3 regions of the Pseudoalteromonas sp. APC 3893 genome follow, and region 2 is predicted to be linked to each of the others. Evidence: predicted binding sites of a transcription regulator. Region 2 holds the regulator's gene; each other region holds the start of a gene.
What was found. Region 2 encodes sigma-54, which starts transcription at its own class of promoters, with help from an activator protein. Its sites were predicted from a motif close to GTTGGCACGNNNNTNGNNT; they were not measured.

Region 1: the regulator sigma-54 is predicted to act here: its motif matches at 2,149-2,167, upstream of fliE (flagellar hook-basal body complex protein FliE).
Region 3: the regulator sigma-54 is predicted to act here: its motif matches at 5,156-5,174, upstream of QMA12_RS00395 (DUF1328 family protein).

The regions. Positions count from the first base shown of each region.
Region 1 is NZ_JASDCD010000003.1:238,969-249,801, reverse strand. It holds gene QMA12_RS07190 (ATP-binding protein) at 1-619, shown strand, start outside; gene QMA12_RS07185 (sigma-54 dependent transcriptional regulator) at 616-2,037, shown strand; gene fliE (flagellar hook-basal body complex protein FliE) at 2,205-2,537, shown strand; gene fliF (flagellar basal-body MS-ring/collar protein FliF) at 2,558-4,273, shown strand; gene fliG (flagellar motor switch protein FliG) at 4,266-5,312, shown strand; gene fliH (flagellar assembly protein FliH) at 5,316-6,131, shown strand; gene fliI (flagellar protein export ATPase FliI) at 6,150-7,484, shown strand; gene fliJ (flagellar export protein FliJ) at 7,484-7,930, shown strand; gene QMA12_RS07150 (flagellar hook-length control protein FliK) at 8,031-10,463, shown strand; gene fliL (flagellar basal body-associated protein FliL) at 10,530-10,833, shown strand, end outside.
Region 2 is NZ_JASDCD010000011.1:129,792-140,624, reverse strand. It holds gene QMA12_RS13700 (calcium/sodium antiporter) at 1-288, shown strand, start outside; gene QMA12_RS13695 (KpsF/GutQ family sugar-phosphate isomerase) at 312-1,283, shown strand; gene kdsC (3-deoxy-manno-octulosonate-8-phosphatase KdsC) at 1,284-1,835, shown strand; gene lptC (LPS export ABC transporter periplasmic protein LptC) at 1,832-2,386, shown strand; gene lptA (lipopolysaccharide transport periplasmic protein LptA) at 2,376-2,903, shown strand; gene lptB (LPS export ABC transporter ATP-binding protein) at 2,900-3,625, shown strand; gene QMA12_RS13670 (RNA polymerase factor sigma-54) at 3,694-5,190, shown strand; gene hpf (ribosome hibernation promoting factor) at 5,221-5,508, shown strand; gene ptsN (PTS IIA-like nitrogen regulatory protein PtsN) at 5,513-5,965, shown strand; gene rapZ (RNase adapter RapZ) at 5,986-6,828, shown strand; gene QMA12_RS13650 (HPr family phosphocarrier protein) at 6,849-7,121, shown strand; gene mgtE (magnesium transporter) at 7,227-8,585, shown strand; gene QMA12_RS13640 (YqaE/Pmp3 family membrane protein) at 9,135-9,293, opposite strand; gene QMA12_RS13635 (BON domain-containing protein) at 9,367-9,936, opposite strand; gene QMA12_RS13630 (LiaF domain-containing protein) at 10,265-10,833, shown strand, end outside.
Region 3 is NZ_JASDCD010000001.1:78,267-89,099, forward strand. It holds gene recO (DNA repair protein RecO) at 1-652, shown strand, start outside; gene pdxJ (pyridoxine 5'-phosphate synthase) at 669-1,400, shown strand; gene QMA12_RS00385 (TonB-dependent receptor) at 1,460-4,426, opposite strand; gene QMA12_RS00390 (hypothetical protein) at 4,702-4,893, opposite strand; gene QMA12_RS00395 (DUF1328 family protein) at 4,946-5,116, opposite strand; gene QMA12_RS00400 (OadG family transporter subunit) at 5,652-5,897, shown strand; gene oadA (sodium-extruding oxaloacetate decarboxylase subunit alpha) at 5,908-7,692, shown strand; gene QMA12_RS00410 (sodium ion-translocating decarboxylase subunit beta) at 7,704-8,834, shown strand; gene QMA12_RS00415 (hypothetical protein) at 9,003-9,179, shown strand; gene QMA12_RS00420 (peptidoglycan DD-metalloendopeptidase family protein) at 9,381-10,694, opposite strand.

The sequences.
Region 1 (10,833 bases), on a different contig from region 2:
ATACGCAGCTAATTTGGGCTCTAAACGTTTACCTGAAACTTCTCGTGGTAATTTTCATACTAAGCTCATGTCGCGCTTGAAAGATCTTGAAACACAAGTGAATGACATGCTGCTGTTTGCAAAAAGCGGTGACCAACAAGTTGTCGAGCAAGTGTCTATGCAGCAACTTCTTAGCGAAGTAAAAGCAGGTGCTGATGCCATGGTTGCACTTAATAATAGTGATCTTGAGGTTAATTTACCGGAGCCTGATATTGCCATTATGGGTAATAAAACGGCCTTAGCCAGTGCGATTCAAAATTTAATTCATAACAGCATTCAAGTAATTGGCTCAGGTGCCTTAGTGCGTGTAAATGCAGTTCGAGACAGCCATTTAGACGACCATGTGCGTATTAGTGTATGCGATAACGGGCCTGGGGTTGATATGAGTCAAGCTGAAAAACTTTTTGAACCTTTCTTTACTACTAAAAGTCAGGGGACAGGCCTTGGCTTAGCTGTTGTTAGCTCCGTAGCGAGTGCTCATCAAGGCAGAGTTGAAGTTACCAATAATACTGAGGGCGGAGCATGTTTTAGCATATTACTGCCTATTTGTACTGATTCTAAACCGGTGGAGGCATTATGAGTAATAACACTATTTTAGTTGTTGAGGATGACGCAGGTCTTCGTGAAGCACTGATTGACACATTAGAAATGTCGGGTATTGCATGTGTTGCAGCCGACAGTGCTGAGCAAGCAATGTTGCTACTAAAAAAAGACAGTTTTTCGCTAGTGGTCAGTGATGTTCAAATGGGCGCGATGAGCGGGCTCGATTTATTGCGCAGCATTAATTTAAACTACCCAGATTTACCTGTACTCATGATGACAGCATACGCCACTATCGATGATGCAGTTGAAGCCATGCGCTTGGGGGCTATTGATTACATGGCAAAACCATTTGCGCCTGAAGTGCTATTAAATATGGTGAGTCGTTACTTGCCAGAGCCAGAAAAAGAAACTGACGGTCCCATTGTTGCAGACCCATCAAGTATTCAGTTATTAGAGCTTGCCAGTAAAGTGGCAAAATCTGATGCCAGCGTTATGGTGTTAGGCCCAAGTGGCTCTGGTAAAGAGGTGTTAGCTCGTTATATTCACGATAAGTCAGAGCGCTCGAATGAACCATTTGTGGCAATTAACTGTGCTGCCATACCTGAAAATATGCTCGAAGCCACTTTATTCGGTTATGAAAAAGGCGCGTTTACCGGGGCTATTCAGGCTTGTCCTGGTAAGTTCGAGCAAGCCCAAGGCGGTACTATATTACTGGATGAAATCACCGAAATGGACTTAAGCCTTCAAGCAAAGCTGCTACGTGTATTGCAAGAGCGTGAAGTAGAACGTTTAGGTGGGCGTAAAACAATTAAGCTTGATGTGCGAGTACTTGCAACTAGTAATAGAGATTTAAAAGAGGCAGTAAGTGAGCATAAGTTTAGAGAAGATTTATATTACAGACTCAATGTATTTCCGTTAATGTGGCGACCATTATGTGAGCGCCCTGGTGACATTATAGTGTTAGCAAAGCATTTAATTGAACGTCATTTAACTAAAAGTAAAGAATCACTCGCGCAGCTTAGTGAAAAAGCACAGCAAAAATTACTCTCTCATGCATGGCCGGGCAATGTACGTGAGCTCGATAATGTGATTCAGCGGGCGTTGATCTTACGCCAAGGTGAAGTCATCGATGAAAGTGCTATTTTCATTGAGAATTTAACTGTCACCCCGTTTGTTGGTAAACCAGCTACAACGAATGAGGTTTACTATGATGCCGTTGCACCAGCGATTGCTGCAAAAACTGAGTCGATAGAGCCTGTGGGGGAGTTACCAAGCTTAGACTCTGGTACTTATAAAGATGAACTCAAAGACAAAGAGCATCGTATTATTTTGGAAACCCTTACCCGTTGCCAAGGTAAGCGTAAAGACGTAGCCGAAACTCTTGGCATAAGTCCTCGAACACTACGTTATAAATTAGCACAAATGCGCGACTTAGGAATTGCATTACCAGCCTAACCCCTCAATGGGCTCCATTATATAGTAACGCTCAGCACTGCTGGGCGTTGCTATGTCAAAACTCTGACATTGAAAATAAACGCTAACTTATTGAATTTTATTATTTTGTTTTATGGCACGTTTTGTGCTTGTTAAGTTGTTAGTAAAGTGCAACGTCAGAGATAATTATGAAAATTCAAAATAGCGCGTTATTCCAAGAAATGCAGTCTATGGCTCTAGAAGCAGGCCGTAGTAACACCAGCAATGTAATTCCAACGCAAACACAACCCACTTCATCTGCACAATTTGGTGACTTATTAACGAATGCACTCGATACAGTTAATAATCATCAGCAAGAAGCAAAACAAAAAGTAACGGCTTTAGAAATGGGCGATCGCAGTGTATCTCTTGCTGAAGTGATGATTGCATCACAAAAGTCATCGGTTGCTTTTGAGGCGACAGTGCAAGTTCGTAATAAGCTTGTTGAGTCTTATAAAGAAATCATGAACATGCCTGTTTAATTAGGTAGTGGAGAATTATTGTGGCGCAATCTAATCAATCAACAGACCTTGCATTAGCTGGCGGCGGTATCGACCAAGCTGATAATGACGATCAACAAGAGCAAAAGTCAGGCTACTTAAGCGCATTAAATGGTGTTGATGTATTGCGCCAAGTGACTTTGATCATCGCCCTTGCTATTTGCTTAGCTATCGCAATTTTTGTGATTATTTGGGCTCGTCAGCCAGATATGCGTCCGCTGGGTAAAATGCCGACAGAAGAGTTAATTCAAACCCTGGATTTTTTAGATGCGCAAAAGATTGAATATGAGCTGGATGGCAATGTCATTTCAGTTGCAGAGGGTGAATATCAGAATATTAAACTGCTTATGACCCGTGAAGGGTTAGATCAAGCGCCGAGTTCTGGCACTGATATTATAATGCAAGACATGGGTTTTGGTGTGAGTCAACGCTTAGAGCGTGAGCGCTTAAAGCATGGTCGTGAACAGCAGTTAGCGCGTACTATTGAAGAATTAAAAAACGTCACCCGTGCTAAGGTATTACTCGCCATTCCAAAAGAAAATGTGTTTGCTCGTCGTGAAAAAGAACCTTCTGCTACAGTGGTTTTAACACTCAAGCGCGGCAGAATGCTTGATAGTGAAGAAGTTGACTCAATTGTTGATATTATTGCCTCCGCGGTGCAGGGCCTATCACCAGCACGAGTCACAGTGACTGACCAAAATGGCCGTTTACTTAATTCAGGTTCGCAAAGCTCATTAGCGGCACGTTCGCGTAAAGAATACGATATTGAACGTAAACGTGAGCAAGAGTATCTACAAAAAATTGACAGCATCTTAATGCCTGTAGTTGGTATGGGCAATTATACTGCGCAAGTTGATTTAAGCATGGACTTTAGTGCAGTTGAAGAAACACAAAAGCGTTATAACCCAGATTTACCTGCAGTACGTAGCGAAACAACCTTTGAAGAAAATAACATTGGTGGACTTGCGGTAGGTATCCCAGGTGCATTGACAAACCAACCACCAGTCAATTCGGATATCCCTGAAATTGCGGGGCAAGGAGGAGCGGGTACAGGTACATCTCCGAGCAGAAGTCATAAAGAAGCGACCCGTAACTATGAGCTAGATACTACAATTTCACATAAGCGTCAGCAAACAGGTGTTATTCGCCGTATCAGTGTGTCAGTTGCGGTGGATTACTTGCCCACTGTGGGTGAAAACGGTGAAACCACTATGGTACCGCGCTCAGTTGAAGCACTGTCAAATATCCGTCGTTTATTACAAGGTGGGGTTGGCTTTGATTTACAGCGTGGTGATGCATTAGAAGTCGTTACGGTTCCTTTTGTTCGTGAGCAATTAGACGTGTTAGAAGAAGTACCACTTTGGGAGCAAAGCTGGTTCATGAAGGTTGTTCGTTTAGTACTCGGCGCATTAGTTATTATCGTATTGATTATGGCTGTGGTTAAACCTATGCTGAAACGTTTAATTTACCCTGACGACACACTTGAAGAATATGATGATGATGCACTAAGCTCAGGTGTTGATATTGGCGATAACACGCTAGATATGCTAAATAAAGATTTTGATTCTGCTTCGGTTGGCTTCTCAAGTGATGGTACACTGCAATTACCAGACTTACATGGCGACGAAGACTTACTTAAAGCTGTTCGTGCCCTTGTAGCAAATGAACCAGAACTATCCTCACAGGTTGTGAAAGCGTGGTTAAGCGAAGATGACTGATCAAGATTTAGAACAAAAACAACTACCCGCTGCATTTGATGTTGATAAACTAGATGGTGTAGACAAAGCGGCAATCTTACTGTTGAGCTTATCGGAAGAAGATGCAGCGCAAATACTTAAGCACTTAGAGCCGAAGCAAGTGCAAAAAGTAGGTATGGCAATGGCGGCAATAGATGATTTGTCGCAGGCTAAAATAAGTGCTGTACATAATTTATTTATTGAGCAAATACAAAGCTTTAGTACTATTGGCTTCCAATCTGAAGACTTTATAAAAAAAGCACTTACTGCTGCATTAGGTGAAGACAAAGCCGCCAGCTTAATTGATCAAATAGTTATGGGATCAGGCGCGAAAGGCTTGGATTCATTAAAGTGGATGGACTCAAAACAAGTAGCCAATATTATTCGTAACGAGCATCCGCAAATTCAAACCATTGTTTTATCATATTTGGAACCAGAGCAATCTGCTGAAATCTTAGCGCAATTCCCAGAAAAAGTGCGCTTAGATTTAACCATGCGTATTGCTAACCTTGAAGAAGTTCAACCTGCAGCACTGCAAGAACTTAACGAGATCATGGAAAAACAATTTGCAGGTCAAGCGGGTGCACAAGCTGCGAAAATGGGCGGCCTGAAAGCTGCTGCTGATATAATGAACTACCTAGATACCAATGTTGAAGGTCAACTCATGGACTCTATCCGTGAGCATGACGAAGAAATGTCACAACAAATTCAAGATTTAATGTTTGTATTTGAAAACTTAATGGATGTCGAAGATAGAGGCATACAAGCTATCTTACGTGAAGTACAACAAGATGTACTGATGAAAGCGATTAAAGGTACGGACGAAGCATTAAAAGATAAAATATTGGGTAATATGTCAAAACGTGCTGCCGACATGCTTGCGGATGACTTGGAGGCGATGGCACCGGTGCGGATTAGTGAAGTAGAAGCTGCACAAAAAGAAATACTATCAACAGCTCGCCGTTTAGCTGATTCAGGTGAAATTATGCTTGGTGGCGGCGGTGGCGAGGAGTTCTTGTAAACCATGAATAAACCTCGCTCAACTCAAGGTCGGCCATTGCATGCAAATGAGGCGGTTGATGAGTTATTAGAAAACTGGCCTATCCCAGATGTAACTCAAGATACACGCAAATACGATGGTCGTTCAACGGCATTTGGTACGCCACTCGCAGAGCTTTACAAAAAAGAAGTTAAAGAACCGATTGAAGAGCCTGAAGCAGAAGAAGAGTTACCTAATTTAACGATGGCTGAACTGGAGCGTATTCGCCAAGATGCGTATGAAGAAGGTTTAAAGCAAGGCCATGAACAAGGTTATATTGATGGCTTTGAAAAAGGTGTATCAGAAGGCAAAGAAGCAGGCTACAAAGAAGGTGTTGAACTGGGTAAAACTCAAGGCCATGAAGAGGTTAAGCCATTAATTGAAGAGCAGTTAACGGGCTTAAAAACACTGCTTGATAGCTTAACAGCCCCCCTTGATAAAGTTGACGAAGATGCGGAAAAGCAATTAATTCAACTGGCGGTGATGCTGGCTGAAGCATTAATTTATCAAGAAGTTAAAACCTCGCCGAATGTGCTCTTACATAGCTTAAAACACGCTATTGATGCGCTCGGAGAGCAACAACAAAGTGTGCGTATTCACCTAAACCCTGACGATATCGAATTAGTTAAAAGCAGTTATGGTGAACAAGCACTATCGCAAAGTAATTGGCAACTTGTGCCAGAGCCAACCTTAGAGCGTGGTGGTTGCCAAGTTAAAACCCCTCAATCATCCATTGATATGACGATGAAAACACGCGTCAAAGAAACGTTGGATAGTTTTTTGCATAGTAGTGGTATCTAACTCAATAATTGGTTTGCAATGAGTTCTCAACTTCGGCCATTAAGCGAACGCTTACAAGACTACCAAAAACATATTCACAGCCCAGCACCGGCTGTCGCGGGCATTCTTACACGCGTTGTAGGCCTTACTTTGGAAGCTAAGGGGCTTAGAGCCCCTGTAGGCAGCCAATGTAAAATCGAAACCATGCATGGCTTTGTTGATGCTGAAATAGTTGGTTTTAACGACCAAACCCTCTACTTAATGCCCAATGATCATATATCAGGTGTGTTGCCAGGTGCACGGGTTATACCGCAAGTAAATGAAACTGGCTTGCCGGTTGGTATGTGTTTACTTGGCCGGGTTGTAGATGGTTTAGGGCGCCCATTGGATGGTTTAGGGCCGATAAACGCAGAGCATCATTTAAAATTTGCCCAAAACACTATTAATCCCCTGTCTCGTAGACCAATCAGTCAGCCTATGGATGTTGGCGTGCGCGCGATTAACTCAGTTATTACAGTAGGTCAGGGCCAACGAATGGGCTTGTTTGCAGGTTCTGGTGTGGGTAAGTCTGTTTTACTGGGTATGATGACCCGAGGCTCTGAGGCCGATGTTATCGTCGTTGGTTTAGTGGGCGAGCGTGGCCGTGAAGTTAAAGAATTTATCGAAGAGATTTTAGGCGTTGAAGGGCGCAAGCGATCCGTAGTGGTTGCAGCTCCAGCAGATGCCTCACCGCTTATGCGCCTTAAAGGGTGCGAAAGTGCAGTGACTATTGCAGAGTATTTTCGCGATCAAGGTTTAAACGTTCTATTGCTGCTGGATTCAGTGACGCGTTATGCCATGGCACAGCGTGAAATAGCGTTAGCTGTTGGTGAGCCGCCTGCAACCAAAGGTTACCCGCCTTCAGTGTTTGCTAAACTGCCCGCGCTGGTGGAGCGCGCTGGGAATGGTGGTGAAGGGCAGGGCTCAATAACGGCATTTTTTACTGTGCTAAGCGAAGGGGATGACATGCAAGACCCAATAGCCGATGCTGCTCGCGCGATTTTAGATGGTCACATTGTGTTATCAAGAGATTTAGCCGATAGCGGTCATTATCCTGCAATTGATATTGAAAAGTCTATCTCGCGGGTTATGCCGCAAGTTGTTTCAGAGCCCCATATGCAGCAAGCGAGAGTATTAAAACAAGTGTATTCCATGTATCAACAAAATAAAGACATGATCACCTTAGGTGCCTACCAAAAGGGCACTGATCAAATGCTTGATCAGGCTATAAATATGATGCCAAGAGTAAACGCATTTTTGCAGCAAGGTATGAAAGATGTGATTAGTTATGATGATGGCTTGCAAGGGCTTGCCCAATTATTAGGACAAGCATAATGGCAAAGAATAAACTCGATCTATTGCTGAAATTAGAAAAAGACAAAGAAGAGTCGTTGCGAATGAATTATTTGCAAGCGCAACAACATTTTCAAGCTAATCAGCAAAAGCTCCAAGGATTAAATGATTTTCGCATGGAGTATACACAGCAACTTCACGTCAAAGGCCAATCTGGTTTGAGTAGTGCAGGGTTTAGTCAATATCATGCTTTTATCGCAAAAATAGAAGAAGCTATTCGCCAGCAAGCGAGCACTGTAAGTACAGCAAAGCAAGTTGTTACCCAGCGGCAAAGTTTGTGGTTAAAGCAGCAAATAAAGGCCAAAGCAGTTGCTAAGCTCATCGAGAAGCAGCAGCAAAAAGCGAATGCACTAATTTTAAAGAATGAACAAAAAATGCTTGATGAGTTTTCCTCCAATCAATTCTTTCAAAAACGCCAAGCCTTGTGAACTAATAACAATTTAGGCATATAAATTGCTTTATTCATTTATGAAGTCTTTATATTGGCAAACTGCGGCGGCAAATTGCCACGTTTAATGTAGGTGAATTATGTCGATTAGCGAATTATCAGTACTCATATCAGCAGAGCCAGATGCTAAATTAGCTAACAAAGATCAGGTGCATCAAAACAACACCGAAGATGGTCAGATCTCTGGTAGTGATTTTTTCAGCCAATTGCAAAGTGCTAATAATGCTGTTGAAACACCAAATAAAAAATCAAATACAGCCGAGCAGCGAGACCCCGAAGAGGTCAAGTTAGATCAAGATGAAATAAAAAAAGAGCAAGATAAACCTGAAATATCAGGTGACGATATGCTTGCACAAATTAATGCTGCAAATAATTTAGATACCAGTGTAAAGACCACATCAACTGATAAACCGGCAACTTCTGTAATTGACCTATTAGATAAATATGCTCAAGAAAAACTAGATCCAGGTTTGGTTAAAGTAAATGCACCACGCCCTATTGATGCTGTAACCCCAATTATTGACCCGCCACTTGAAGATGACAGTCAAGATGCTGAGAGTAACTCTGTCAGCGATTTATTGGACAAGTACTCAAAAGAGCAGCTAGATCCTGAGTTGGTAAAAGTCAATGCACCACGCCCTATTGATGCGGTTACCCCAATTATTGATTCACCACTCGAAGATGATAGCAGTGAGAATAAGCTTGCTGTAACAAGTGATAAAACAGTTATTGCTGAAGCGATTGGTAAAGAAGTTAATTATAAAGGCGACCCAGGTGATGCTGTGACACCCATTGTTGATAAGGTTAACTCAGACAAAGAGGCTTTAATTAATTCTGTTACAACAGCACAGGGTTCAGACCAAGTAAAAGATGCAGCTGAATCTACTATTTTGAATAAAGAGCCTGTAAACCCTAAATCGCTTGAAGGGAAGTTCGTTGGTACTGCAACTAATAGTGAGAATGAATCTGTTAAGACTGAGATGGCAAAATCATCGCATAATGGTGAAGCCAAAGTTTTAGCTGACGTTACATTACCATCATCAACAGGTCAAAGTAAATTGGCTGAATTGGACGATGTTAGCAATACAGAAAAAGCAAGTAGCGTGGCGAATACAACTGAAAGCCCTGTGGTTGACAAAACTCTGACGCAAACACCTGATGTAGTAAAAGTATTAAAAGAGGCCGTTACAGCAACGCAAACGCAGGTTAACTCAGCAGCGGATAAACCCTCAGTAGTGACATCAGCGATAGCTAAAAGTCCAGACGTTACTCAAGCTGTTCAAACATTACTAAAAGCAGATGAAAGTACGTCATTAACGGATGATAAATTACTTGCAAGTTTAAGCACTGAGCAGCGTACACAATTACAAACGCAAGCAGAAAGCTTGCCAGCCCTAGGGGCGACACCACAAAGTATCTCAGTATTAAAGCAGACCATTGCTCAATTTATAGTGAGTAACAATGATGCTAACCCAGCAATAAAAAATGTAACTGTAAATACAACAATGGATACTACGCAATTAAGTGATGAAATAGCGAGCCTTTCAGCGCCAGAAAAGCAAGTGTTAGCTAAACAGTTAAATCAATTTATCGCGACTGAAAAACCGCAAGGTGCCGTATTAAATAAAGTTAATGCTGCTTTGGCTGAGCTCGAAGGTAAGTCGGTTACAACGATAAAAGAGCCACAACTGAACGCACAAACGCTTACACAAGCGGCAAATAGTACACCCGTTGAATCAAGCAAAGCAGCACCGGTACATAGTGCTGCGGGCAGTGCATTGAGCCAAGAGCAAGCTAATAAACAGTCTGCTGTGCAAAGTATTGTTAAAGAGCAAGTCATCGTTGATAAAGATAACGCAGAAGCATTAACTCCTCGCGACACAGCTGTAACTCGAACAAATCAGCTATTCGCTCAAATTACGACTGCAACGAATCAAATTACAAGCTCTGTAGTGACGGGGATGAATGAGGTTATTGAGCAGCGTTATCAGCAAGAATTTACTGATATGCAAGTGCTTAATGCGCAGCAAACGACCGCTACATCTCAGAGCAAACAAATAAATGTTGACCCTACTATGCTACAGGCACTAAATATTGTTAAGAGTGATGCAGCTAAATTATTGCAAGAGCGCGTTAGTGCCTTATTAAATATTAATAATAAGGAAGCTGAAATTCGTTTAGATCCGCCAGAAATGGGCAGCATGCAAATTCGTATTCGCAGTGATGCGGAACAAGCACAAATAAACTTTGTGGTTCAAAACCAACAAGCAAAAGAAGCGCTTGAGCAATCTATGCCTAAATTACGTGAAATGCTTGCGGAGCAAGGCATAGAACTCGGAGAAAGTAGTATTCAGCAAGGTGATAGCCAAGAAAACATGGCAGAACAACAGCAGCAAAATGCTCAAGGTCAACTTGCAAATAATGCTGAAAATGATGATGAATCGACAGATATTCAAGCATCTACTAACAATATCAAGCAACAATCTTCATCATCAATAGATTACTATGCCTAACACCTGCTATTATAATGATATAAAAATAAATAACTTGCTGGGTCATTAAGACGCAAAGGAATTATCATGGCTGAAGAAGCAAATTTAGAAATCGAAGATGGTGGAAAAAGTAAAAAAAAGCTTATTATCATAATCGCAGTGATATTGCTTGTTATTGCGGGCGGCGCTGGTTATTTCTTCCTATCAGGCTCAGATGAACCTGCTGAAACTTTGGCTGATGAAACTGTTACTAGTGAAGAGGTGAACAATTCTGATTCAGCACAAATAGGTAGTGCTTTATATGTAGCTATGCCTAGGCCGTTTGTTTTTAATGTACCCGGTGCCAGCAGAGACCGTGTGGTGCAGATTAAAGTACAATTATTGGTCCGTG
Region 2 (10,833 bases):
ATTGCAGGGGTGCTAAAAAACGAAGACGACTTAGCATTAGGTAATATTGTTGGCTCTAATATTTTTAACTTACTGGCCGTTTTACCATTAGCGGGGATTATAAACCCTTCGATTATTGACCCATCTGCGGCAAACCGTGACGCGCTAATTATGATAGGTGCCACCATCGCATTAATCGCTATGTCCTTGAGTTTTCGAGGGGCGCGCCGTATTAATAGAGTTGAAGGTGGCTTATTATTAGCCGCGTTTGTTGCTTATCAAGGTTATATTTTTAGCCAAGTAGCTTAGTACCGAATAAATTGGACAACACAATGACGCAGTTAAATTTTATTGAACAAGGAAAACGAGTACTTGATATTGAACGTCAAGCCCTTGTTGATATAGCTCAATACCTAGACGAAAACTTTAATCAGGCCTGTGAGTTGATGTATCAATGCCAAGGCCGAATTATCGTTGTCGGCATGGGCAAGTCTGGCCATATTGGCAATAAAATTGCTGCCACATTAGCAAGCACCGGCACACCGGCTTTTTTTGTTCACCCTGGTGAAGCGAGCCACGGTGATTTAGGTATGATCACCCGTGATGATGTAGTCATGCTGATATCTAATTCTGGCGAAACCAGTGAAGTGCTCAATATAATCCCAGTGATTAAACGCATTGGCGCTAAAATGATCGCAATGACCAGCAATCCAACATCGTCAATGGCAAATTGGGCTGATGCTCATGTATGCATTAAAGTATCTAAAGAAGCCTGCCCTCTTGGTCTTGCGCCAACAGCAAGCACCACAGCAACACTTGCTATGGGAGATGCAATAGCCGTAGCACTACTTGAAACTCGTGGCTTCACAGCCGATGATTTTGCCTTATCGCATCCGGGCGGAAGCTTAGGGAAGCGCCTATTGCTGTGCTTAAAAGATTTAATGCATGATGGCGCCTCAACGCCTATTATTAGAGACACGCAATGCATTAAGGACGCTTTAATAGAAATGTCAGCCAAAGGCCTAGGCATGACAGCAATTGTGGACAACCGTGGCCAACTCAATGGTTTGTTCACTGACGGTGATTTACGTCGTATTTTAGAGCAACGTATCGATATACATAGCACGCTTATCAGTGAAGTCATGACACGCTCATGCACCACGGCAACTGCCGATATGCTTGCCGCCGAAGCACTTAATATTATGGAGCGAAAACGTATTAACGGTCTTATTGTCATTGATGAAAATCGTCACCCCATTGGTGCACTAAATATGCAAGACTTGCTCAAAGCAGGAGTGTTATAAATGCAATTTTCTGACTTATACCAGCCATTGAGCTTAGATGCTCAAACCCGCGCTAAAAAAGTTAAACTGCTGATCTGTGATATTGACGGCGTATTTTCTGATGGTCGAATTTACTTAGGTAACCAAGGCGAAGAATTAAAAGCATTTAATACCAAAGACGGCTTTGGCATTAAAGCGCTTATCAACGGTGGTTTTGAAGTGGCTGTGATCACAGGGCGTCATTCACAGATAGTTCAGCAGCGGATGACTAGCCTAACAGTGCAACATATTTATCAAGGCCAAGAAAATAAGCTACAAGCCTATCAAGAACTTAAAGATAAGCTGAACGTAACCGATGAGCAAATCGCCTATATTGGTGATGATGGCCCAGATCTCCCAGTCATGGAGCAAGTTGGCTTTGCAGTAGCAGTGAACGATGCACACCCGTTAATCAAACGCGTATCGCATTATACCACTATGCTACCGGGTGGGTTTGGCGCTGTACGAGAGCTCACTGATTTATTAATGCTTGAAAACAAAAAATCGCTAACCAGCGAAGGCACCAGCTCATGAATAGTGCGCGTTTAGTTTTAAGCGTATTATTTATTGGCTGTATGGTTTGGCTTTGGTATCCATACTTTAACCAAACAAACACACAACAGCTCGTTGAAGAAGATGTTATTGCCAAGCCAGACTACACAGCAGTGGCATTAAAACAAACAGCCTTTGATGAGCAAGGTAAAATAAGCCACAAAGTTACTGCTGCTAAAATGGAACTATATCAGCAGTTAGGATTCACGTACTTTGAAGAACCTATTTTCACTTTATATAATCAAGAACAAATGTGGCAAATTAATGCAGCAGAAGCCACATTGTATGAAAATAACCAGCTGGTTTTAGAAGGCAATGTGACGGCGAAAAATCTCACAAGCAATGCCATGATAGATCACATTAATGCCGATAACATCCAAGTTGATATTGAACTTCAAACAATGAGTTCAGAGCAACCTGTTGAGTTGGTCGGCCCTAATTTAAAAATTACTGGGCGCGGATTACAAGCCGACTTAAAAGCCGAAGTAATAGAACTAATTAACCATACGCGAACCATATATTATGACCAATAAACTAGCCAACATATTTATCATTCCAAGCTTACTCATTGCATTTTCGAGCCTTGCCCAAGATACAATGCCACCGGCCGATCAGGTCTCAATCAGCGCGGATAAACAACAAGCTCAGCTGAAATCTAATGTCGGTATTTTTGAAAAAAACGTTGAAATTATTCACGGTAACCGCCGTATTAAAGCTGATCGCCTTGAAGTACATAAACGTGAAGACTTAGGCGATAACAAACAGTTACTCGTGGCCACTGGCAAACCTGCATACTTTGAAGAAAAACAAGCCGATGGCACCCTAATGAGCGCCAGTGCTGAGGAAGTTCGTTACGATGTAGCAAAGCGCCTGCTAACTTTAATTGGCAACGCGAAAGTAACCCAAGCAGGGCAAAAAATTAACGCTAAAAGCATCACCTACGATATGGAACAGCAACTAATAAGTGCTGAAAGAGGCGAAAACTCAAATGACCGCGTGCATACAATTTTAGTACCTGTCGATAGCAAAAAATCAAAAGGCCAGCCATGAGTACATTAAAAGCCGAGTTTTTAGCAAAAAGCTACAAGGGCCGCCAAGTTGTAAAAAGTGTTGGCTTAGAAGTTAGTGCTGGGAGTATTGTTGGTCTGCTAGGCCCTAATGGCGCAGGTAAAACCACCACTTTTTATATGATTGTTGGCTTAGTGCCGAGCGATAAAGGTAAAATTAGTATTGATGATAACGATATTACATTATTGCCCATGCACAGCCGTGCTCGCCTGGGTATTGGCTACTTACCACAAGAGTCGTCTATTTTCCGTAAGCTGACCGTTTACCAAAACCTCATGGCGATTTTAGAAACCCGTAAAGAACTAAACAAAACAGCCCGTGAAGAAGCTTTGGATAGCCTACTTGATGAATTTAGCATTCAACACATTCGTGATAGTCAAGGCATGGCATTGTCAGGTGGTGAACGCCGCCGTGTTGAAATTGCGCGTGCTTTAGCCGCAAATCCTAAATTTATTCTGTTAGATGAGCCTTTTGCTGGTGTTGATCCCATTTCAGTGTTAGATATAAAGAAGATTATCGAGCACCTTAAAAACCGTGGCATCGGTGTACTAATAACCGACCATAATGTAAGAGAAACCCTTGATGTTTGTGAAAAAGCCTACATAGTTTCTCATGGGGAGTTAATTGCGTCAGGAACTCCTGAGCATGTACTTGCCAACCAAACAGTTCGCGATGTATATCTGGGTGAGCAATTTAGGCTATAAAGCAACGCTCAGCTAACTATCTGCTAAACTAAATTATGACAACACAATAAAAGGATTGTTAGAGATAAATGAGGCAATCACTCCAGCTGCGCATGGGCCAGCAACTTACAATGACTCCACAACTGCAACAAGCAATTCGCTTATTGCAGTTAAGTACATTGGATCTCCAGCAAGAAATTCAAGAAGCACTCGACAGTAACCCACTGCTTGAAGTCGAAGAGCAAGAGTTTGGTGACGAAACGGCTGGCAAAAATGAACAAAAACAAGATACCGAAGACGTCACAGTAAGTGCTTCTGCCGATGAGACACCAAGCGAATACGAACAAGAAAGCAGTGAAGCACTTAATAAAGACACAGTAAGTGACGATATGGCTATGGATGTGACCTGGGATGAGTACATGAGCGCCGCTCCTGCCAGCTCATCAGGCCCGATGCCTGAAGATGAATCTATTTATCAAGGGGCTTCAACCGAAACCTTGCATGAATATATTATGTGGCAGTTACAGCTAACCCCATTTAGTCCGACCGACGAGGCGATTGCGATTGCCATTGTCGAAGCTATCGACGATTCAGGTATTTTAACCTTAAGCTGTGAAGACATTGCTGAAAGCCTAAATAAAGATAATAACGAAGAAGAAATTGAGCTTGATGAAGTTCAGGCGGTTCTAAAACGTATTCAGTTGTTTGACCCAATTGGTATTGGCGCACGTAGCTTGCAAGAATGTTTATGTATTCAACTAAATCAATTTGACCCCGCAACTCCTTGGATTAGCGAAACAAAAATGATTTTAACTGAACATATCGATTTATTAGCCAGCCGCGACTACCGAACTTTGATGAAAAAGACTAAGCTTAAGGAAGATGAGCTTAAAGAAGTGATGACACTCATCCACAGTCTAAACCCAAAGCCTGCGGATAGCATCGTACGTGAAGAATCTGAATACGTTATTCCAGATGTCTCAGTAAAGAAAATTAAAGGCCGTTGGATTGTTGAGTTAAATCCCGATAGCATGCCTAAAATTAGAGTAAACAGCCAATATGCGGCTATGTCTCGCTCGGTTAAATCGAGTAGCGACAGCCAGTTTATTCGTTCACACTTGCAAGAAGCAAAATGGTTTATAAAAAGTTTAGAAAGCCGTAATGACACATTACTCAAAGTAACCAACTGCATCGTTAAACAGCAGCAGGGATTTTTTGAACATGGTCCCGAAGCAATGCGCCCTATGGTATTAAACGATGTTGCTGAAATGGTCGAGATGCATGAATCAACCATCTCACGGGTTACCACGCAAAAGTACATGCACACCCCAAGAGGAATTTTTGAGTTAAAATATTTTTTCTCAAGTCATGTAAGCACTGAAAACGGTGGGGAATGTTCGTCTACAGCGATCCGTGCATTAATAAAAAAATTAATTAGCGCAGAAAACTCAGCGAAACCATTGAGTGATAGCAAAATTGCAGATATATTGGCAGAGCAAGGTATCAAAGTAGCTAGACGTACAATCGCAAAATATCGCGAGTCACTGGCTATTCCACCGTCAAATCAAAGAAAGAGCTTGATTTAAGGCGTAAAAAAACAAAGAAGGAAAATGCTTATGCAACTGAATTTAACTGGTCGTCACGTAGAAATTACCGATTCACTTAGAGACTATGTACACAATAAGTTTGCAAAGCTTGAAAGGCACTTTGATCATATAAACAACGTGCACGTCATTTTAGACGTAGAAAAGCTAAGCCAAAAAGCAGAAGCCACAATACACCTCAGTGGTGCTGATTTATTTGCTTCAACAGAACACCAAGACATGTACGCTGCGATTGACGCCCTAATAGATAAACTAGATCGTCAAGTTATCAAACACAAAGAGAAGCACGCTCGACACTAATATTATGAAACTAAGTTCACTTACTTGTAAGGACTGCAGTAAAGCTGCGGTCCTTTTTAATAGCAAAAAACGAATTTTAGAATTTATTAGCCAGTTGGCTCATGAACAACTCCCTCACCTTTCAGAACAAGAAATTCTTAACTCGTTACTTAATCGAGAGAAACTAGGAAGCACAGGTATTGGCCGTGGAATTGCTATTCCTCACGGTAGAATAACGGGTGTTGATACACCATTAGCACTGATACTAGTGAGTGAAACGCCCATTAATTTTGATGCGATTGATAATCGTCCTGTTGATATATTTGTGGCACTCGTCGTACCTGATGGTGAGAGTCAACTTCATTTAAAGACCTTGGCCACAATTGCTGATAAACTTAACGATAAAGATTTTTGTAAACAATTACGTAGCGCTAAATCAGACCACGACTTATACCAAGTTATTGTCGAGCAGTCATAAGAAAGTGAAGGAGTCATTACATGGAGTTAATTATCATCAGTGGGCGCTCGGGTTCTGGTAAATCTGTTGCCCTTCGCGTATTAGAAGATCTCGGTTATTATTGTGTTGATAATATTCCTGTGAACTTGCTGCCTTCACTCGTACGAAGCGTTTCTGATAACTATGATAAAACAGCAGTTAGTATTGATGTGCGCAATCTGCCAAAAGAACAAGAAGAGTTTAATGACATTCTTGAGTATTTACCTGGCTTTGCAAACCCAACTTTATTTTATTTAGACAGTGACGACCAAACGCTGATCAAACGCTTTTCTGAAACTCGCCGTTTGCACCCTTTATCGTTAGATTCTCTGCCCCTTGATTTGGCTATCAAACAAGAAAAAGTATTGCTTGATGTATTGATCACTCGTGCTGATTTTATTCTTGATACAACAGAGTTGAGCGTTCACCAATTAGCAGAATCAATTCGTGAGAAGATTTTAGGTAAAAAAGATAAAAAGTTAATTATCACTTTTGAATCTTTTGGTTTTAAGCACGGTATCCCTAAAGAAGCTGATTATGTATTTGATGCCCGATTTTTACCAAATCCACACTGGGAGCCAGAGCTAAAGCCACTTACAGGCCTAGATCAACCAGTCAAAGATTATTTAGCTAGCCATAGCATTGTGCAAAAATTTACATGGCAAATTCAAACTTTTGTACAAACCTGGCTACCTCATTTAGAGCGTAATAACCGCAGCTATCTAACTATTGCCATTGGTTGTACCGGCGGGCAACACCGCTCTGTCTACTTAGCGCAAACTATAGGTGAAAGTTTTGCAATGAGTCATAGCAATGTAAAAATTCGTCATCGTGAACAAGAATAATATCTGCTATAGGCTTTGATATGCATTTAGAAGACACTTTTTTAATCAAAAATAAATTAGGATTACATGCACGAGCTGCCAGCGTTTTAGCTCAGCTCGCGCTGAAGTTTGACGCGACTATTACCTTATATCAAGACGATAAACAAGCTGCTGGCGACAGCGTTTTAGCTTTAATGCTACTTGAAAGCAGCCAAGGTAAAGAAGTTAAAGTAGTCTGTGAAGGGCCAGATGCCGAGCCGGCATTAGCGGCAATAGGTGAGCTAATCGAGCAACGCTTTCACGAACATGAATAGCGCACTTTATTTAAAATTGCGTTAAACTAAATAACGATAGGAAAGCAAAAAACGCTAGCTTACTATCACCCTACCCAACCGAAAATTTGTTACCTAAGGACGCCAATGCCAGAAGCTTTTGAACAAGATTACCCACTACAGCAATTAAAACAAGTGACCAAGTCACTCAATAGTGGTCAATTTGTTCAAGTTAGGCGAATGTTGGCAAAAACAGCTCCTTGTGACACAGCACTATTACTCGAATCTTCCCCGCACAAGATCCGTAAACTACTCTGGCAATTAGTTGATCCTGATGTACAAGGTGATGTCTTAGAGGAGCTTTCTGAAGACGTACGATTAGGTATCATCGCGCAAATGGAGCCGAAGCATATAGCTGCGGCGACAGAAGACATGAGTCATGATGACTTAGGAGAGGTTTTAAGAAGCCTACCTGATACCGTCTACCAAGACGTAGTTGGGGCCATGGATAGCCAAGATAGAGAGCGTGCAACACAAGCACTTTCATATCAAGAACGCTCTGCTGGCGCTCTTATGAACACTGATACGGTGACTATTCGTCCTGACGTTACAATTGATGTGGTGCTTCGATATTTACGCCTACGCGGAGAGTTACCGGAAGGTACCGATGACTTATACGTTGTAGATAAACACAATTGTTTTCTCGGTGCTATGTCACTCACAACGCTTTTGACTAACCCGCCAGATAAAATCATTCGCGACTTAATGGATGAAGACTGCGAATCAATTTCAATCGCCATGGATGAAAGCGAAGTTGCCCAACTATTCGAGCGACACAATTGGATATCGGCACCCGTCGTTGATGATAATGACCATTTGCTTGGCCGTATCACGATCGATGACATTGTTGATGTAATCCGTGAAGACGCTGAACACAGCTTGTTAAGCTTAGCAGGTCTTGATGATGAGGAAGATACTTTCGCTCCCATATTAAAAAGTTCGAAGAAACGTTCTGTGTGGTTAGGTGTAAACTTATTAACAGCTCTTCTGGCCGCTATAGTAGCGAGTTTTTTCGAAAATACCTTGGCTATATTACCGATCCTTGCGGTACTAAACGGCATAGTGCCTTCAATGGGTGGCGTAGCAGGTAGCCAAACTTTAACTTTAGTGATCCGCGGTATTGCTGTAGGCCACATCAATCAAACAAACCAACGCTTTTTAATGTTAAAAGAGCTCGCAATTGGTGCAATTAATGGCATGGTATGGTCTATTTTAATCGCCGGTGTTGTAGCTATTTGGCAATGGGATTTTAAACTGGGTGGCGTTTTAGCGTTTGCTATGTTTATGAATTTGGTTGCTGCAGGTATTGCGGGTGCTAGTATTCCATTACTACTCAAAAAGATGAAAATTGATCCTGCGCTCGCGGGAAGTGTTGTATTAACAACAATCACAGATATTGTTGGCATATTCGCCTTTTTAGGTACTGCGACTTGGTTACTTATCTAGGCTCTTCGAAATTTAATAGAATCGTTTTTAGACGTGTTCATAAGTGCATGCTCTCAATTAGATAAGCATGCACTTATGATTTAATGGATACCATCCTAGCAATCTCCCTGTTTATTCTAAAACTACGACAACAATTTACTAAGTAATTTGTTCCTCCTTGCCACTTATCCATCGTGATACCTTCAATCCTTGTCACTTATCCATCGTGGTACATTCAATCCTTGTCACATCCACCGTGATACATTCAATCCTTGTCACCTATCCATTATGATACGTTCAATCCTTGTCACCTATCCATAATGATACATTCAATCCTTGTCACCTATCCATTATGATACGTTCAATCCTTGTCACCTATCCATAATGATACGTTCAATCCTTGTCACTTATCCATAGTGATACGTTCAATCCTTTGATCATGAATCCATAAATTGCTTCCACTGCTTAGCTGTCCATAACGCCATTGCACATTCAGCTTTTCTTTGCTGAGAGTCCTTTTGTACATGTTTCATAACTCCTCCTTGTAAGACTTGTATTGCAAAGACTTAGTTAACGTCTGGCGATTATATAAATCGCATGAATTAAACCTGGAATATACCCTAGTAATGTTAACAAAATATTAATCCAAAACTGTGCCCCTAGACCAACTTGTAAAAAAACACCAAGTGGTGGGATCAACACTGATAGTATAATTCGTATTAAATCCATTGTGATCGCTCCTTGCCAATTTGCTAAAATGCATAAGAAAGCCCAGCCTAGCTGGGCATTTCATAATAAGTGATTATTCAGCAACAACAGTTAATTCATCAACTACATCGCGAACATCTTCAGCATTTTTAGCAATTTTCATCGCTAGCTGTTTTTCAGCTTCTGACTCAACAGTACCTTTAAGTGTAACTACACCCTTATCAGTATCTACGTCGATATCTGTACCGCCAACTTCTGAGTTAAATAAGAAGCGTGTCGTGATCACCGTACTAATTTTTGCGTCTGTTAAATCGCTTTCAGTGTCATCAACATCAGATTTCATGCGTTTGTGGTCGGTATCAACATTTTTAACGACAGTCAGTTCGTTATCAACATCATTAACACCATCAAGGCTTAATACAAGCTCTTCAGCAAGCTCTTTGTCTAAGTCGCTTTCCACTTTACCTGTTAGCACAACCTTGCCATTTTTTACGTCAGTGTTAATGTCAAAGTTGTTAAGATTAGTGTTCATTAAAAGAACTGTTTCTGCCTTACCATCAATCCAAGCATCTTTACTTTCATTTTCCCAGCTGCTTGCTTGTGCACCCATAGCTGTTGTACCAAGAACTAAAGCCGCAATCATAGATTTGTTAAATGTTTTCATAATCTTTCTCCTTTTGATTAAAGACACTTAAGTTAATGCGAACATCAAGCCAACTTTTAAATAATTACAAATCAATCACTTAGAATGGCCTGGTATTTTATAGCTATATTCACCTGGTAATAATTTACAAACAATTCGGTAATTTGTTCTGCCTGTGTCAGATTTACCATTTAGTCGTTGTTTTTATTAATCTGTCGTTAATATTACTACTTAAAAATTGAGTGTGAAAAATAAGCAACTGAATTTTAAGAAGTTAATTATTGGCCTGAGCTTTGCTTTAGTTATCGTAGTTAAAAAATAATACAGCCATTACATAGGGATACCCGTCATGACAGTTAAAATAGAAGATCGCCCAATCGAACAAGTACGCGAACAAGTTATTGATCAATTAATCTATAACTACAGTCATGGGGTAATATCTGCAGAAGCATTCGAACGTCGCTTAGACCAAGCTATGGCCGCAACAGACAACTTAGTGTTAATGGAGCTAGTAAGTGATTTAGATTTAAAAGCTGATACTAGTTACCAAAATGAAAAACGTGCGCAGTTTAGCCCTTATTACAGTAATCAAAGCCAAGACGAAGCATTACACTTAAGAAGTATACTAGGCTCCAATGAGCGTAGTGGTCAGTGGGTCGTACCCAAAGAAATTCATATAACGAATCTATTGGGTTCAATAGAGTTGGATTTCACCGATGCAATTTTTCAGCACCAGCATATCACTTTGCATGTTAACTGTTTATTAGGTAGCGATGAGATATACGTACCAGAACATGTGAATGTAGTGTCTAAAATATTTAGTGTTGTTGGCAGTGTTGAAAACAAATCTGTATCACTGAACAAACTACATGGCCCGACTATTACTATAGAAGGCAAAGTGATACTCGGCTCAGTAGA
Region 3 (10,833 bases), on a different contig from region 2:
CCGACGTCCTTATAGCGACTCACAAGTAATGCTTGATATGCTAGTAGAAGGTGTTGGCCAATTGCGAATGTTAGCCCGCATCAATGGCCGACAAGCAACAAAGCATAAAGCACAGTTACAACCCTTCCAAACCTTACTAGTAAACTACACTGGTAGGCATGATTTAAAATATATCCAACGCTTTGAATTACATGGTACGCAATCACCACTTGTAGGTGATCAGCTTTACTGTGGCTTTTATTTAAATGAACTCACTAACCGCATTGTGCCAATTAATGAGCCAATTGATCATGCTTATCAGTTATATAAAACTCACCTTACGCAACTAAACCAACATCCAAACTTACAAGCCGTGTTGCGCTCTTATGAGTTTCAGTTACTAGAATTGCTGGGCTATGGTGTTGATTTTACTTTCGATGCGGCGGGCGATCCAATTGATGCGTCGTACACGTATAGTTACTTTGCCGAATACGGTTTTGTAGTTCAGGATCTAAAAGGGGATGGGTTTACGGGAGCTCAATTAAATGCAATTGCAGATCATGACTTTAGTGCACCTGATGTGCTATATATGGCGAAGCAATTAAGCCGTCATTTAATGAAGCCATTGCTTGGTAAAAAACCATTAAAAAGCCGCGAGCTTTTTATTAAATAATTTATATAGGTAAAAAATGAAAGACATTCTGTTAGGTATCAACGTTGATCATATTGCAACTTTACGCCAAGCACGCGGCACAAACTACCCGGATCCCGCTCATGCAGCAAGTGTAGCTGAACATGCTGGCGCTGATGGCATTACAATTCACTTGCGTGAAGATCGTCGTCATATTCAAGACCGCGACGTTTATGTGATGGCAAAGACAATTCAAACCCGTATGAACTTAGAAATTGCAGTCACTGATGAAATGCTGGATATTGCATTAGATGTAAAACCTGAATATGTATGCCTAGTACCAGAAAAACGTGAAGAGCTCACTACTGAAGGTGGTTTAGATGTTGTTGGTAATCTAGGCAAAATTAAAGCTGCCACTGCTAAGCTAACTGACGCGGGCATCAAAGTATCATTATTTATTGATGCAGATAAAGCGCAGCTAGATGCAGCGAAAGCATGTAATGCCCCTTATGTAGAAATACACACGGGTGCTTATGCTGATGCAGAAAATGACACAGATATGCAAAAAGAACTTGAACATATTCGCCAAGGTGTAGAGTATGCTGCGGGCTTAGGACTAACGGTAAACGCAGGGCATGGCCTGCATTATCATAACGTCAAACCAATCGCTGCGATGAAGGACATTTACGAGCTTAACATTGGTCATGCCATAATCGCTCGTGCTGCTATTGATGGCCTTGATAAAGCCGTACGTGATATGAAACGTTTAATGCTTGAAGCAAGAGCGTAGATAAAAATAAAAAAGCACCGCAAATTGCGGTGCAAGTTACTACCTACTACCAGGAATCATTAAAACTGGATTTTTATACCCATTTTAAATTTACGACCAAGCACATCATAATTACTTGGGAATGTGTTACCAGAGTTAGAGCTAGTATCACCAGCCTCACCCCCCACTACCGGTGGTTCTTTTTCAAATATATTATCGATACCAAAGTTAACAACTATATTTTCTGTTGCGTAATAACTAGCAAATAAATCAAAGTAATCATAGCTTTCTATACTTTGGAACTCTTCGTATACGTTTGGTGCTTCAATTGGCTCAACATCAACACCATCAATATGACGCCACTGAAGCGATAGCGTTAGATCTTCCCACACCCAGCTTGTTCTTTGAACCCAGCGAAGTTCTGAAACAGGATCACAACTGGTACTAAAGTAGCCTTTACAATCAATTATGCGGGCAGTGTCTGAGCTTTGAGATTCTTGAGTAAGATACTTATTAATATTACCTGAAAATTGTAACTCTCCCATCTGATCAATTAAAACAGCAAAATTAAACCCAAACTCAAGACCTTCAGCTCGTTGGTTTTTCAAGTTAGTTGTAAATTGCTCAATACCTGCACCTGCAATTGTTAAATCACCACCAATTCTATTAATTTTTGCACATTCATCAGCGTCTCCTAAAACATAACACGCATCAAGAATCTCCTGAGCTGAAAAGTTGCCAATAATATTATTAATGTCTATATCGTAATAATCTAAAGTGATAGTAAAGTTTTCTAAGCTGTTTAATTCAGGTGTCCAAACAATACCAGCCGTAAAAGTATCAGCTTCTTCGGCTCCAGGAGGGTTTAGTGGATCGCTACCGCTAATAACTTGTACTTGTCCAGATATAACATCTTGCACATTACCAACCTGTGCTTCTGTCATTCCTGTTGACATACATAATTGTTTTAAGTTTTCATCAATATTACCAGCATTAGCTATTGAACAAGGATCGCTCTGTGCGTTATCTAAACCTGTTACAACAGGAGAAGCAATCTCCCCTACATTAGGTGCTCGAGTTGCTTGTTGTTGCATAACTCGAACTAAAATGTCGCTTACCGGACGCCAGTTAAAGCCTAACTTCCAAGTTTCATTACTACCAACGGTATCGTAGTCAGCCCAACGAAAACCAAACTCTACGTCAAGAGTTTCAGCACCAGGTAATCCATCTAATACCGGTAGATAACCTTCCATGAATAGCTCATCAACAGAAAAACCACCTGAAATTGGTAATTGATTACCACCGGCGCCACCTTGACAGCTTGCAGGGGCTAGTTTTAAACACTCATCTGGTTCAAAAAGGCCTTTTTCGGTGCGTTTTTCATAACCGAAGCTAACAGCTAAAGGTGCTCCAGCACCTGGTATTTCAATAAAATCAAGACTGCCGTTTACGCTGGCAGTAAAAATTTCTTGGCTGTATTTTTGTTGTTGTAAAGCAATAGCTTGAGCGTATCCCGCCATTTCTTCAGTAATAGTTCCAAAGCCACCAAAAAGATCTATAGGTACACAGCTTGAGTCACCATTTTTACATGTTTCTCCATCTGTAGTATCTAAAGCATTTTGAATATTAGTTAGATTGGTATAGCCACCGCGAACGGTTGTCCGGTTTGATTCACCATATTGATAGCTCGCATCGTATTCCCAATCATCTAAAAAATAGCCTTTAACACCAGTTACAATTTGAAACTGAGTACTATCAAAGCGCTCTGTACGAGCTCCAAGCTCTAATGTACGTCGTCTTAATTGAACAGTTAGATAATCAGCTTCATCAACAATTCCGTTTCCATTTACATCTTGCCAGTTGCTGGAATCTAAGCTGCCTTCACCGAGTGCTTGTGCTGCACCATCAAGCATAAACTGTAGTGCTTGCTCACCAATAAATGGGTTTGCTAGAGGTAAATTAAAGCTTGAGCCAAATGTACCAGAGGGAGCGACTTGGGTATCTACACTCGTATTTGTAAAATTCACTGAAGAATATACTTGATGATCATCAGTAATATAGTAATTACCTAGAGCCGTTGCTGAGTAGCGTTCAGAGGGGGTTTGATAAAAATTGTAGGGATTAAAGTTAAACACACTACAAGTATCAGACTCTAAAGTACCATCGTTTCTAAATTGCCCTGCGCCAGTTTGGCCAGCTCCAACGATAGCAAAGCGAGTCGGAAATGCCGTAGTAGAACCACCGCTTTCAACAGAGTTAGGGCCGCTACATTCCTCTGGAGCAGGAATTGGTGGTTCGCTATTTAGAAATTGCTCATAGTTTGCACCGCTCGCAGTTTCAATACCTAAAAGACCGAGAGGACGATCACCTAATAATATTTGATCTCGTTTCATCCAGCCAAGAGAAAGTACAACATTACCTTTATCATCAGCTAAATTTGAGCCTAGAGTTAAACTGAAACTATCCTTATCACCATCACCATCACCTGTTTCAGAATGTTTTGCGTCAAAAACCACCCCTTGAAAGTCGTCTTTCAGAACAATGTTTACTGCCCCAGCAATTGCATCGGAGCCATATACTGCTGATGCACCACCAGTGACAATATCAATACGTTCAATCAAAGCGCTCGGGATTGTTGAGCTATCAACTGCACCATTATAATTGTATGGGATCATACGACGGCCGTTCATTAGTACTAATGAACGTTGTGCGCCCAGACCCCTTAGGTTTATAGTTGCTGCTCCTCCGGAACCATTATTTACATTACTGCCATCTCCAGGAACTGTTGCAGGAAGGCTTCTTAAAATTTGTTCTACCTCAGGCTCTTGTTGGAATCCAAGCTCTTTTTCTCCAATTGATATTATTGGGCTGGCGGATACAGCTCCAGGTTGACGTATTCGGCTACCTGTAACTGAAATAACTTCTACATCTTTTTCTATCGTTGTTTCTTCTTCGGCTATCGTGAGGGGGGTATAAATTAATGCAGTTGATATAAATCCTGCGCTGAAGGCTGATTTTACACCGAGTGACACTTTATTTTTTAACATTGTAATCTCCCAAATATTTATAATAATTAGGCTAAAAACAACTGAAGGTACGCTAACGATACCTTTAATTAGCTATTTAAAGATAGTTGCAAATTTAGGACATACAAATAATAAATTTTTAGAAAAAAATATTTGCTCCAGTTTTTCAGTAAAATTAGTAGTGTGTAAGTTTGATATTTAGAGGTATTTTTTGAGGGGGGGATAGGTGACAGATCGTTTAAAGTAAACAAAAAACAACTCAGGTGAGTCGTTTTTTGTTTACTATTAATTATGGATTAACAGTTAGTTTCTTCAGCATTTACGCCTTCTTTAACTTCTTCACAGGCGTCTTCAACACCATTTTGTACGTCTGTTACTGCTTCATCAATGCGCTCACCAGCTTCTTCTGCATGATTGTCTTCACAACCCATGATAAAAAAACTTGCGAAAAGTGCGATAACGGCTGTTTTGACTGTTGTTGATTTCATAATGTAATTCCTTGTAAGTAATGTATGTATTAGTGTTTAAATTAATTTCCTGTTAAGGGGTTTTGCCTCTAAGCGCACCTGAAACGAGTGAAATAACTAATAATACTAAAAAGATAAAAAATATAATTTTGGCAATTCCTGCTGCGGCACCTGCGATACCACCAAAACCTAACACTGCAGCAATAAGTGCAATAACTAAAAATGTAATTGTCCAGCGTAACATTGTTGTCTCCTTGGTTTGTAAATTTGTTCGATATGGTTAATGCCAGTTATGTGCCATAAATAAAAGTACTTTAAAATCAATGTCTAATAGGGTTATTACAAAGAAAGACAAGCGCACTGTAAGTAATATTTACTTTATTACGTGTAACTTATTCTTAAAATAAAAAATAACGTGTTATTAAATGCCTTCCTTGGTAAGACCAATTTAACATGGTGAGGCATTTCCTCTTAAATTTAGTGCAGATTCAAACTGCTATCATGATTTTTTAATCAACAGTATGCAGGATAGTTATAACTTTTAACTATATTCATTATTTATATTGTCTATATCTCAGAAAATAATAGCAAAATGTACGGTGTTAACTTTAATGTGGATATGTTAGCTTAATATTAATTGGTTTTACCAATTTACAAAGTGTTGGACTTGGTCTATTTCTTTGTTATGATTGGTGCATAATTATTTATATAAAGTGATTTTTTACCTGTTTTAGGTTGGTAAATTAAAACTATAAGTTTAGTAATCAAGGGGGAGCAGCATGGACATAGGACAACTACTTGCGACAGCAGCAAATTTAATGGTCACTGGAATGGTGGGCGTTTTCGTATTCTTATCGCTGTTAATTTCAGCAATTATCTTTATGTCTAAAATAATGAGCCGCTTTGAAGAACCTGTGGTTGAGGCTGCTCGTACACCATCTATTAAAGCCCAAGGTGTGCCAAGTGCACATGTTGCTGCTATCAGTGCTGCAATCGCTCAGTACAAAAATAAACAAAAATCATAAGGGGTGACTCATGGCTAAATTAAAATTAACTGAGCTAGTACTCAGAGACGCGCATCAATCTTTATTAGCAACACGTATGCGTTTAGACGATATGCTACCAATTGCTGAAAAACTTGATAATGCGGGTTATTGGTCTATTGAATCTTGGGGTGGGGCAACGTTTGACTCATGTATTCGTTACTTAGGTGAAGATCCGTGGGAACGCATCCGTGCGCTTAAAAAAGCAATGCCAAACACGAAGCAACAAATGCTACTTCGTGGGCAAAACCTTTTAGGTTACCGTCATTATGCTGATGACGTTGTAGAAAAATTTGTTGAACGTGCCCACAAAAATGGTGTTGATGTATTTCGTATTTTTGATGCGATGAATGATGTGCGAAATCTTGAAACTGCAATTAAAGCCGCTGTGAAAGTGGGAGCTCATGCACAAGGCACGATTTCATATACTGTCAGCCCAGTGCACACACTTGATATGTGGCTTACTTTAGCCAAGCAGTTAGAAGATTTAGGCTGTCACTCAATTTGTATTAAGGATATGGCAGGTTTGCTTAAGCCTTATGATTGTGAGGAATTGATTAAAGGGCTAAAAGAAACCGTTTCTATTCCTATCGCTATGCAATGTCATGCAACAACAGGTTTGAGTACAGCAACTTATCAAAAAGCCATAGATGCTGGTATTGATATGCTTGATACCGCTATTTCATCAATGAGTATGACCTACGGTCACAGCGCGACGGAAACAATAGTATCAATTGTCGAAGGTACTGAGCGTGATACCGATCTTGATTTAAATCAGTTAGAAGAAATCGCGGCTTACTTCCGTGATGTGCGCAAAAAGTATGCGGCATTTGAGGGGAGCTTAAAAGGTGTAGATGGCCGTATCTTGTTAGCTCAAGTGCCAGGTGGCATGTTAACTAATATGGAAAACCAGCTAAAAGAGCAAGGCGCAGCAGATAAACTGGATCAGGTTCTACTTGAGATCCCACGCGTACGTGAAGATTTAGGTTTCTTACCATTAGTTACACCAACTTCACAAATTGTTGGTACTCAAGCAGTATTGAATGTATTGACCGGTGAACGTTATAAAACCATCACAAAAGAGACTGCAGGTGTACTTAAAGGCGAATATGGTTCAACACCAGCGCCAATGAATAAAGAATTACAGGAACGTGTACTTGATGGTAGTGAGGCAATTACTTGTCGCCCTGCTGATGTACTGCAACCAGAACTTGAAACATTGCAAGCTGAACTACTAAAAGAAGCACAAGAACAAGGTTTAGACCTTGCTGATGAGCAAATTGATGATGTATTAACATATGCATTATTCCCACAAATTGGTTTGAAATTTCTGAAAAACCGCAACAACCCAGATGCGTTTGAAGCGGTGCCAAGTGCTGAGTCAGCTAAGCAAGACAAACCTTCTTCAAGCAATAAATCTAATAACAACACAGTTAAAGCTGAGCAGTACAGCGTAAAAGTTGATGGTAAAGTATATGATGTTGTCGTTGCACAAGGCGGTGAACTAAAAGAGGTAACACTCAAAGACAGTGAGTTAATTCCGCAGTCTGCGTCGGTAGCATCGGGCGAAACTTTGAATGCTCCGCTTGCAGGTAACATCTTCAAGATTAAAGTGAAAGCGGGTCAAACAGTTAACGCAGGTGATGTTGTGATGATTATGGAAGCGATGAAGATGGAAACAGAAATTCGCGCTACTCACAGTGGAACTATTGCTGAACTTTTAGTTGCTGAAGGTGACTCTGTTGCCACAGGCGAAGCAATGATTGCAATGGCTTAGGAGTATAGAGGATGGACGCGTTATTAAACCTCTGGCAAGCAACGGGTATAGCAAATTTCACTTTTCCTGCGTTAATCATGATTGCAGTAGGGTGCCTATTGTTGTACCTCGCAATTGCACGAAACTTTGAGCCACTATTACTATTACCAATAGGCTTTGGTGCAATCTTAACAAATATTCCAGTAGCGGGCTTATCAGACCCTGGTGGCTTATTATATTACGTTTATCATATTGGTATTGATACTGGTGTGTTTCCGTTACTGATCTTTATGGGAGTAGGGGCACTGACAGACTTTAGTGCCTTAATTGCAAACCCGAGAATGATGTTGCTTGGTGCTGCGGCTCAATTTGGTATTTTTGCTACATTATTTGGGGCGATTTTACTTAACTATGTACCAGGCTTTGAGTTCTCATTACAAGATGCATCAGCTATCGCTATTATTGGTGGTGCTGATGGCCCAACGGCTATCTTCTTAGCATCAAAATTAGCGCCTGATTTATTAGGTGCAATTGCAGTGGCTGCTTATTCGTATATGGCTTTAGTACCAATTATTCAGCCGCCAATTATGCGCGTACTTACAACGCCTGAAGAACGCAAAATTCAAATGCCACAATTACGTACAGTGTCTAAGAAGGAAAAAATTATTTTTCCTCTAATGGTATTGGGCTTAACTATGTTGTTTTTACCTGCGGCAACACCGCTAGTAGGTATGTTTTGTTTAGGTAACTTAATGCGTGAATCAGGTGTGGTTGATCGATTAAGTAACAGTGCACAAAATGAGATTATCAATATCACAACGATTTTTTTAGGTTTAGCTGTAGGGTCTAAATTAGCCGCAGACAAATTCTTAACTGTCGAAACGCTGGGTATTTTAGCGCTAGGTGCACTGGCGTTCTCTATAGGTACAGCATCGGGTGTATTTATGGCGAAAGGTTTGAATAAGTTTTCCAAGTCACCGATCAACCCTTTAGTTGGCGCGGCAGGTGTTTCTGCAGTACCAATGGCTGCTCGAGTCGTTAATAAAGTTGGTCTTGAGAATAACCCACATAACTTCTTGTTGATGCATGCAATGGGGCCAAACGTAGCAGGTGTACTTGGTAGTGCCGTTGCTGCGGGTATTTTGTTAGCACTTGTAGGTTAAAATACAACACCAGTGCTCTTAATTTTGAGCACTGCTGAAGTAAACTTTTACTTCCAACCGACTGGCGCAGTTTATACTGCGCTTTTTTTTTTGCCTGCTTTTTAGGTATACTCGAATTTCGTCTTACTAATTACCTTAATTTAGCACCTGAACTTAAAAGGCAGTAGTATGAATATCTTTGTGATTTTAATCTCTTTGTTTGTCGCTCTTGTTATTCTGGTGCCACTACTTGAAAAGTACCAATCAAAAATGGGCTTAGAGGGGGCAACTAAATATGCGAAATATATTTGGCCATTAGTCATGATTTCATTGGTTGTGCAGTTGATTTATATGTTGGTGCGGTAGCCGTCAGTTTTAAGCTGCTCGGTGTTAAAATGGGCTGCGTAGGTTGTGGTTGAGCACCCCGAAACCCAACGAAAATACCCTATCAAGAAAAAACCGTTGCTATTTGCATAGCAACGGTTTTATATTTTCTGACCGCTGACCGCTGACCGCTGACCGCTGACCGCTGACCGCTGACCGCTGACCGCTGACCGCTGACAACTCTTACTTAAGCGCTAACTGTAGCTCTCTGTTGCGCTCTAATTGCGCTAAGAACGTATCTGCAATTGGCTTAAACTTCGCAAGCTCTGCGCGTGGTAATGGCTCAGACTTAGGTAGTTTAACTGTTTTAGGGTTACGGTGAACGCCGTTAACCAAAAACTCATAGTGTAAGTGTGCGCCGGTTACACGGCCTGTTGCACCTACAGTACCAATTTTTTGGCCTTGCTTAACTTTTTGACCCGTTTTTACTGCGCGTTTATTTAAGTGTAAGTATTTAGTCACGTATTGTGTGCCGTGGCTTATAAATACATAGTTACCGTTATACTTGCTGTAGCCTGATTTAATTACTTTACCGTTACCTGATGCAACAACTGGCGTACCCGTACGTGCTGCGTAATCAATGCCGCGGTGCGCTTTTACTTGCCCAGTAACAGGGTGTAAGCGGCGCGGGTTAAAGCTTGAGCTAATATATTTAAAGTTAACCGGTGCACGTAAAAATGCTTTTTTCATGCTGCGGCCTTCAGGGGTATAAAAGTTATCATCGCTGTGGCGAATAGCGGCATAACGCTCACCCTGATTTATAAATTCAGCGGCAATAATTTTACCCGTGCCAATAAATTCACCATCTACATAGTGTGACTCGTAAATGAGACCAAACTGATCGCCTTTACGAATATCATTTGCAAAATCCACGTCCCAACCAAAAATATCAGCAAAGTTCATAATTTGGCGTTCGCTTAAACCTGCTGCAATACCTGAGGTCCAAAAGCTGTTGCTGATTTCACCGCCAGTTGATTTAGTTAGGGTTTCGATTTCTTTGCTGTCGATTGAGGTATCGTAGTTACCTTCTTCGTTTAAAGTCACAAATAAAGTATCTGTCTTTGAGATAACGTAGCGTAACTGCGCTAAAGACCCATCTTCAGCTGTGGCAAAACTAAGAATTTCACCAGGGTGAATTTTAGTAAGTTTGCGAGTTTCTGCGTTGGTGTTAAGTAATTTATGAACGGTTTGCGCGTTAAAACCTGCACGCTTAAAGATAAGTGCTAAATTGTCACCGTTCTTTACTTCAAAGTCGACTAGGTCATATTCTGGTAATTTTGCTGCGTCTTCTTGCGAATTTAATTCAGTTAATTGCTCAGCATCATCAACTTTAATTTGTAATTCGTAGCGCTTGCCAATTTCTAGTGCATCTGCACTGTTATCTTTAGAGGCGGTTGCTTTTTCAGAAGGAATAAGAGTCAGGGCAGCAATAGCAGAAACCAAACCTAGAATAAGCAATTTGTGTTTTTTTGGGAGTTTGTGCACAACGTGAACCATAACGTGCCTTTTTCTGCTGTCAAGATAATTAATCACTAATATTGCAGGATATACCTAATAAAGCGTTAATACCAGTGTTTTGTAGATTTAAACTGTGGCTAATTTACGCTAGAATCCCTAGGTTGACTGAATTTTTTGG